2 regions of the Bradyrhizobium sp. 25ACV genome follow, and region 2 is predicted to be linked to the other one. Evidence: riboswitches for the same ligand, from Rfam matches in the RefSeq annotation. Region 2 holds a riboswitch; the other holds the start of a gene.
The links. A riboswitch is a leader RNA that binds a small molecule or an ion and turns the genes downstream of it on or off. The one in region 2 is predicted to bind cobalamin.

Region 1 (4,412 bases), on a different contig from region 2:
GTCGTAGTAGAGCGCGTTCAGCATATTGTTGACGCTGAGGGACCAGAAGTAGCGCTCAACCTGGCCGCTGAGCTTGAGATCGATCGTGCCGTTGGCGGGGATCGGCTTCTGGGTGCCCGCCTGGTCGTTGTCCATGCGCCGCTCGCTCCAGAAGCGCGCGGTGGCATCGAGCACCACGTAATTCTGCCAGATGTTCCAAGTGACGCCCGCACTCGCCGTGTAGCGCGAGACCAGCGGCACGTCGTTGCCGGCCCAGATGCCTTCGCGGAAGACCGCGCTTGTATAGGCCACGCCGGAGCGCAGCAGCAGGGCGTCGTTGACGCGATAGGATAGACTGGTCTCAGAGCCGTAGCGGCGGGTCGGATCAAGATTTGTGTTGTAGAACAGGACCGGATTGAAATGGACCTCGTTGGTGAGATCCATCAGATAGACACTGCTCTGCAGCTGCAACCCGCCGCCCTTGATGCGAACACCGCCCTCGATGTCCCAAGAGGTCTGGGTCTTGAGCTGGAACGTTTGCGGGATCGCAGCGAAGGTAAAGGGATCGAAGGAAGGCCCTGAGGACAGGCGCTCGTCAACATCAGGCGTGCGGAACGCACGCGCAACGCGGCCGAACAGCGAGACTTGGTCGTTGAGGCGATGCTCGGCGCCGAGATGCAGCGCATATTGGGTCTCGTTGCTCGTCAGCGGCAGCGCGCCGATGTCGCCGTTGAACGGAGCTGCCGGGTCGAAATTGTCGCGTGCCGCAAGACTGACGTTCTGCACACGCGCGCCGTAGGAGATGTCCGTCGTGGGCGCGATTCCCAGTGTGTGCTGGAAATAGCCCGCAACCGTCTGCTGCCTGAGATCGTAATTGTGCCAGGGGGAAAGCCCCTGCCCGGCGCCGCGGTTCTGCTCAAAGCTCGCATCGTAATAGTCTATGCCGGCCAGGAGCTGCGACGGCATGCCGAGCAGCAGGCTCTTCACGCTGAGCCGCGGCGTGATCGACCATGTCGTCAGATGGGAACCGACATAGGTCGACGTGAAGAACGCCGGAATCGGCGCCGGGCTGGAGAAGAACGCACTCTGCTGCTTCTTGTCGCGCACGCCGCCGTCGACGATGAGATCGACGCCGTTGACCAGGATCTTGGTGAAGCCCGCGGTCGCGCCAAAACCCTGCTGGTTGGCGTAGTTGAACGGCGTGCCGGTCCCTCGCCGGTTGGCCCTGAGCTCGTCGAGGCCGATGGAGGGATCGACGGTGCGGCCGCCCGGCAGCCGCAGCTCCTGATTGTCACCGGTAACCGTGAGAAAAGCAGTCAGGTCTGGCGTGGTGTAATTGAGATTGCCGACGCCATTCTGCTGCGAATAGCGGTTGTTGTCGCGATAGCCATGGGTCCTGACCGTATTGCCGTAGAACGAGGTCGACCACGGACCGGAATTGAGCGAGGTCGACACGTTGCCGAGCCTGGTGTTGAACGAGCCGAAGCCAGCCTCGATGCGCGCGGTCACGGGCGGTCCGCCAACGCCATTTTTGGTAACGATGTTGATCACACCGCCGACCGCGTTGTCGCCGTAGAGCACCGCGCCGGAATTGCCCCGCGTGATCTCGATGCGTTCGATCGAATTGAGCGGGATGTTGGAGAGGTCCACCTGCGCCATGTCGACGTCGTTCAACCGCCGTCCGTTGACCAGCACCAGCGTGTTGGCGGTGGCAAAGGCGCCGAAGCCACGCAGGTCCACGCTGGTCTTGGCGCCGATCTGGCCGCCATAGAGCGTCGTGATCTGAGCCCCAGGCGTCTGCGTCGCGATGATCTCGGCAAGCGTCTGCGACGGCGAATGCGCGATATCCGCGGCCGTGATGACGGTCGTGGCAGCCCCGACGATTCCGCCGCTGCCGGCGGCAGCCTCACCGCCGGAGCCGGATGAGCCGGCGCCATTGCCTGCCGGCGCGACATTCGTCCTCACCCGCTGCCGCGTCGCCTCGCCGTCACCGATCGCCCCGGCGCGTGTGCGGTTGTGATCGTCGGGCCCGGTCACTTCGATCGGCGGCAATTGCTCGGCAAGCGCCTGCTGGGCGAAGGCGGAGGACAGATCGAGCGAATGGAGGGAAACGGATGCGAGCAGGCCGGCGCTGAGGCGCCTGGCGGCAGGGACAAGACGGGACACAATTGTAACCTCGGTATGACGTCAGTGGCACGTCACAGCGAACGAGGTTTCACGGCAGAGCGATGGATTGCTCCGGTGAAGCTAATGTCTGTACTCCCCGACCGACATCTTCGCGTGTGACCACGGCTGACGGCAGGTCTCCTGGCTCGCGGGTCGTGACCTTGCGTCGCCTTCCCAGGACCGAGATTCCCAGTGGCATGAGACGAAAGATTCACCGCTTACAGTTGCGGGGGCAGCCGTGGCGTTGAGACAAATCCCTGCATTGGGACAATCCCGCACCACATTCCCTTTTGATCTCCGCGAGGAGAACCGTCGCCGATCATTTAGGAGCCGTTGGCCCCGGGAGTCAATCGACCGGTGCATGCTCGGCGCTCAGGTCCGCCCTCGCACACGCTGTGCCTGGGCCCAGGCGACAGCGACGTCGCTTGGCGGAACATCGACGCGCTTGATCGGGGTCAATTCGCCGGAGGCCGAGACGATGGCGGTCTCCTCGCGGCGACAGCGCGTGCAGACAAAGCGCACCTCGTGCGGAGACGCCGTCCAGCTCGACCGCTTCACATTGGCCGCCATCGGCCAGGCATCGCAATGCGAGCACGACACCAGAAATCGGCCGGGATCGAGCATACCCATTTCCATCGGACTCCGCGTCCTGCCCACTTGCTTCAATGATTAACCCAAGTGAATCGTTCCGGTGTCCCAGCACCGCCGCTGGGCGCGCAACGAGAAAGTGGTGGCCTCAGCGCGCGCCCTTGAGGGTGCAGGAGGTGGTGCAGGTGACCGTGGTGCCGCGATCGCACGATTTGCAGGCACTGACGCACTGGTTCATGTCGCGGGGATTGTAGCTGTAGTTCCGCATCGGGCAGGTCGGCGTCGAGCCGGTGATGTCCTGCTCCTGGTCGCAGGCCGCCGTCATGAGCGCGAATATGATCACGGCAACGAGGCGCATGTGATTGCCCTGTCAAACATGGCAAATGACACTCGCGAGGTGCGCTGCATTGCAGCGAACCCCGGCCTTTCCACCACGAGCGATCGCTCGTGAGGTCAAGGATGCGCGCCAAACCTTAAGAACGGATTGCAGCCGGGATCAGGCAGCAGCCTTGGTCGCGATCGCCTGCCGCATGTCCACCGCCAGCTGACGGTACTGTTCCGAGAGTTTCAGATAGAACTCGCGCTTGGTGCTGTCGGTGGCGAGCTTGGCGATCAGCTCGCATTCGGCGGTGAGCGTCTCGAACCGTTCCAGCCTGTCCTGAAGTTCTGTCATCGGCGTGTCCCCGTCAAACGCCTCAAGGACATCCAACCTAAGCCCGGGAAATAGGTCACGGCGAACATCGTTATCGAGTAGAAACGTTTTTTCCGGACAGGGCGGGCTGGTCCAACAAAAAAGGCTATTTCTGCTCCAGCCGCCAGGCGCCGTCCCACCCCTCTTCCGGCGGCTTGGCCTCGAATTGCGCGATGCGGCCGAGCATCGTGCGCGAGGGGCCGTCGCCGGGGACGGCTTCGAGCGCGGCGTTGAAGGCGGCGCGCGCCTCGTCGAAGCGGCGGGCCCGATAGGCGGCAAGCGCTTCCGCATAGTGCGTGCGCAGGCTGTCCTGCGCGCCGGTGAGCGCACCTGCCCGCGCCATCACCTCGAAGATCGGCTGCGGCCCGCTCTGGCCTGCGACCGCGAGACGATCGATCTCGCGCAATTCGAGCCGCGCTCCGATCGCGTCAGCAGTTGCCTGCGAGATCAGGATGCGGGTGCCGTAGACCTTGTTGACGGCCTCCAGCCGCGAGGCCAGGTTCACGGCATCGCCCATCACGGTGAAGCTCATCATCAGCTCGGAGCCGATGCTGCCGGTCAGGACCTCGCCGGTGGCGATGCCGATCCGCAGGTCACACGGCGCCGGCATGGCGCGGATGCCGAGCAGGTCGGGCAGCTGCTTCTGGAGCGCGGGCACCTGGTCGACCATCTCGGTTGCGGCGATGCCGGCCAGGAGCGCCTGCTCGTCCTCCTCGATGAAGGGCGGGCCCCAATAGGACATGATGGCGTCGCCGATATATTTGTCGATGATGCCGCGATTACCCCTGATCGGTCCGGACATCACCGTGAAATAGTGGTTCATCACCCTGACGAGGCCACGCGGGGTCATGCCCTCGCTCATCGAGGTGAAGCCGCTCATGTCGCAGAACATGATGGTCATGACCCGGCGCTCGCCGTCGATCGCGACCTCGGGCCGGTCGATCAGCCCCTGCACCACCTTGGGATCGATGTAGCGGCCAAAGGTCTC
Region 2 (4,412 bases):
TCATCCTCCGGCGCGCCCCAGGCTTGCGCGAGATCATCCTGCAAGACTTGCGGCAGGCGCGAAATCGCCGCGCGGTAGTCTGCGACGCTCCAAGTGAGATTCTGCTTGAGCAGCGCCTCGCCGAGCGCATGGACCGGAACAACATTGAAGCCGGCCTCAGCGAGATCGGACACCAACGCCTCGACCGAGGCCAGCGCATCGAGACCGACCGCATGCGCGATCTGATGCGGCCGGCCCGGATAGTTCGAGAGCACAATTGCCAGCCGCTTCTCGGCAACCGACTTCACCGCAAGGCTCCGCCAGGCCGCGACGCGCGCGGCGACGGCTGTCACGCGCTCCTCATCGGCGCGATGCGCCAGATGCGCGAATTGCAGATCGGGATCGCGCCCGGCTGCCGACTTGAAGCTCACCACGCCCACGAACAGACGGCCATCCACCTCGGGCAGCACCACATGCATCGCGAGATCGCCGGGCGACAGGCCGCGCAGCGACTCCGTCCAGTCCTCGCGCCGGGCCGTTGAGAGCGCAACCTGGAACACCGGGCACGATGCGGCATCGAAAGGCGTCGTGCCGTCATCGCCCAGGGCTGAGAACGCCGTCGCGTTGATGATCGCCGCCGGACGATTTTGCGCGAACTGCGCCCGCAACCAATCCGCGACGCCCGCAGCCTTCAGCGAGGTCACGAACACGCCGCAGGCGTCAAAGCCGCGCTCGCGCAGCGCTGCGATCAGAGCATCGACGGGGCCCGTATCCGCGGCGGTGAGATAGGAACGGTAGAACGCCACCAGCACACTCGGCCTGCCCTCGCCATGCGCCGGTGCCGCAATGACGCCGCGGGCGGGATCGTAGAATCCCATCTCGGGCACGGCCGTCTCGCCGATGACAGGCCCGGCATAGAGGCCCGAGGCCAGCGCGAGCTGTGCGATCGCGGCCTGCGCCGCGACCGGGCCGCCGGTGTCGCAGAGCACCTTGAGCCGGCGCAGCGTCGAGACAGGCAAGGTCGAGTATGCATCGAGCCGCATGTCGTCACGGCCGTCGGCCGGCAGCACGGCCAGCACGATATTGCGATCGCTGGCGAGCTGTTGCAGGGCCGCAAGTCCATAGGACCAATAGGACTCACCGCCGATCAACCGCACCAGAATGCCACGTGCCTGCGACAGCGTGCGCTCGATATAGGTGTCGACCGACAGCGGATGACGCAGCTCAGCAAGATTCGCGAGCCGCAGCGTCGGCAGGCTCTCGCGACCACGCCGCCAGCCGGCTGCGAACGCCGCGAGATCCGAATCCGAATACGAGAGCACCACGAGATCGGCCGGGTCCTGGCCGATATCCCTTGGCGTCGCGGTCTCCTCCAGACCGCGGCTCTCGCGGAAGACGACGTGCATCAGATACCTAGTCCTGCCTTGATGGCGGCCTCGTCGATATCGCCGTGCTCGCCGATCACGACGAGCTTCGACCGCCTGTGACCTGCGCCCCAGGGCTTGTCGAACTGGTGGCGCACGCGCTCGCCGACCGCCTGCAGCAGCAGCCGCATCGGCTTGCCCGCGACCGCGATGTAGCCCTTGGCCCGCAGCACGTTCTGCTCGCGCGCCAGCTTCTGGACGGATGCGACCAGCGCATCGACGTCGGCGACTTCAGGAAGGTCGACCACGACCGAGGCGAAATCATCGTGCTCGTGCTCTTCCTCGCCGTCATGATGCGAGGGACGCGCGGCGAGATCGTTCTCGGCGGCGGCGCCGAGACCGAGGATGACGCGCGCATCGATCGCACCGTCGGTCACGGGGAGCATCGGCACGCGGCGCGGCATCTCGGCGGTGATGGCAGCCTTGGCCGCTTCAAGTCCCGCCGCCCCAGCGAGGTCGGCCTTGGTCAGCAGCACGATGTCGGCGCAGGCGATCTGGTCCTCGAATACTTCCGACAGCGGCGTCTCGTGGTCCAAATTCTCGTCCGCCGCGCGCTGGGCTTCGACGGCAATCGGATCTGGTGCAAAGCGGCCAGCGGCGACAGCCTCGGCATCCGCAAGCGCGATCACGCCGTCGACGGTGATGCGCGAGCGGATCTCCGGCCAGTCGAATGCCTTCAGCAGCGGCTTCGGCAGCGCCAGGCCCGAGGTCTCGATCAGGATGTGATCGGGCCGCACGGGCCGCGCCAGCAGTTTTTCCATGGTCGGAATGAAATCGTCGGCAACGGTGCAGCAGATGCAGCCGTTGGCGAGCTCGACGATGTTCTCCTCCGGGCAATTGGCATCGGCACAGGATTTCAAGATCTCGCCGTCGACGCCCTCACTACCGAACTCGTTGACGAGCACCGCGAGCTTCTTGCCGCCGGCATTGCTGAGCAGATGCTGGATCAGCGTCGTCTTGCCGGAGCCGAGAAAACCGGTGACCACCGTCACGGGGACTTTTGCGAGCGAGTTCATTCGGCGGCCTCCGGCACGACGGCAATAGGGGGAATGCGGGCAAGCGACTGCTTGCGGAATATTTCCGGCCGGCTGCGCCAGGGCACGAGGCCGTCAGGCGCGGCGGCATAAGCCGCGGCGCCTGCGACCACATCCTGCGCATTTGCATCCGAGAGGCGGCCATAGACGTAAGACCACCGACCGGGCGCGCTGAGCGCGACCGAGCAGCCCTGGTTGCAGGCCGATAGGCATTCGACGGGAACCACATTGACGCCCTCGGGCACGCCGGCGTCGAGGATCGCACCATGCAGGCGCTTGCCGGGCGTCGCCTCGCCCTCGCCAGGCGTCTCGCCGGCACGGCAGGTGATGCAGACGTGAAGTGTGACGGTCATCGCCTCTTCCAGATAACAGCGGGAGGCGATGAGGCAGACGGACCGCTCTTTTGGAGGCCCGTTTTCCCCGTCGCGGAACACCCCGTCCGCCGGTCCAAAACTCGTCCGCGCTGGCAGGTCTCCCGGCTTGCGGAGCAGGGTTTTCCCCTTCGATCCCCGCCTTCCCGATTCCCGCGGGAATCAGTGGCTTCGGACATCTCTCCGGTCACGGTCGCGGGGGCGGCTGCATTTTGGACCCAAATCTTGCCGATTCGGACCCTATCGCATTCCCTCTTCGCCTGTCATAGGACAGGAACCAACGCTGGGCCACCATTTGCTGGTGGCCGCCACTTGTCAAGCCGAAGGACCGGGACCGATGACGCCTGAACCGGATACAAAAACGGCCGAGGAAACCGACGCCCGCCACGCCACGAAAATGGCGAAGAAGAAGGCCGCCCGCGACAAGATCATGGCGACCAAGAGCGGCGAAAAGGGCCTCATCATCGTCCACACCGGCGCCGGCAAGGGCAAGTCCTCCTCGGCCTTCGGCATGATCGTCCGCTGCGTCGCGCACGGCTTTCCCTGCGCGGTCGTCCAGTTCATCAAGGGCGCCTGGGATACCGGCGAGCGGCGCCTGCTCACCGGCCATTTCGGCGACCTCTGCCAGTTCCACGCCATGGGCGAAGGTTTTACCTGGGAGACGCAGGACCGCGCCCGCGACATCGCCGCCGCGCGCGCCGGCTGGGAGAAGGCTAAGGAGCTGATCCTCGATGAGAGCTTGCGCATGGTCGTGCTCGACGAGATCAACATCGCGTTGCGCTACGACTATCTCGACATCGCCGAGGTCGTCGAGTTTCTGACCACCTCGAAGCCACCGATGACGCATGTCGTGCTCACCGGCCGCAACGCCAAGGACGAGTTGATCGAGATCGCCGATCTCGTCACCGAGATGACGCTGGTGAAACATCCCTTCCGCTGCGGCATCAAGGCACAGGCCGGCGTCGAGTTCTGAGTTCGATGGCACGCGCGCTGATGATTCAGGGGGCCGGCTCGGACGTGGGCAAGTCGCTCATCGTCGCCGGTCTCGCGCGTGCCTTCACGCGGCGCGGCCTGCGCGTGCTCCCGTTCAAGCCGCAGAATATGTCGAACAATGCCGCCGTCACCATCGACGGCGGCGAGATCGGCCGTGCCCAGGCGTTGCAGGCCCTCGCCGCCGGCGTCGAGCCGCACACGGACATGAACCCCGTGCTGCTCAAGCCCGAGACCGATGTCGGCGCGCAGGTGATCGTCCACGGAAAGCGCATCGCGACCGCGCGTGCGCGCGACTACGCGGCCATGAAGCCCTCACTGATGGGCGCGGTGTTGGAGAGCTTTGAGCGGCTGAAGGCGCGCGCCGATCTCGTTCTGGTCGAAGGCGCGGGCAGTCCGGCCGAGGTGAACCTGCGTAAGGCCGACATCGCCAATATGGGTTTTGCGCGCAAGGCCGACGTGCCGGTCGTGCTGGTCGGCGACATCGACCGCGGCGGCGTCATCGCCCAGCTCGTCGGCATCAAGACGGTGATCGACCCCAGCGATGCCGCGATGATCCGAGGCTTTGTCATCAACAAGTTCCGCGGCGACCCCACGCTGTTCGACGATGGCTA

Region 1: another riboswitch for cobalamin. It lies ahead of RAD04_RS15145 (TonB-dependent receptor); the one in region 2 lies ahead of RAD04_RS00565 (DUF1636 family protein).

What each region holds. Positions count from the first base shown of each region.
Region 1 covers NZ_JAVAYO010000006.1:1,226-5,637, forward strand. Annotated here, with positions in the region: gene RAD04_RS15145 (TonB-dependent receptor) at 1-2,145, opposite strand, end outside; cobalamin riboswitch at 2,260-2,474, opposite strand; gene RAD04_RS15150 (hypothetical protein) at 2,518-2,781, opposite strand; gene RAD04_RS15155 (hypothetical protein) at 2,882-3,091, opposite strand; gene RAD04_RS15160 (hypothetical protein) at 3,230-3,406, opposite strand; gene RAD04_RS15165 (adenylate/guanylate cyclase domain-containing protein) at 3,531-4,412, opposite strand, start outside.
Region 2 covers NZ_JAVAYO010000001.1:124,540-128,951, forward strand. Annotated here, with positions in the region: gene cobN (cobaltochelatase subunit CobN) at 1-1,385, opposite strand, end outside; gene cobW (cobalamin biosynthesis protein CobW) at 1,385-2,419, opposite strand; gene RAD04_RS00565 (DUF1636 family protein) at 2,416-2,790, opposite strand; cobalamin riboswitch at 2,886-3,105, opposite strand; gene cobO (cob(I)yrinic acid a,c-diamide adenosyltransferase) at 3,146-3,781, shown strand; gene RAD04_RS00575 (cobyric acid synthase) at 3,787-4,412, shown strand, end outside.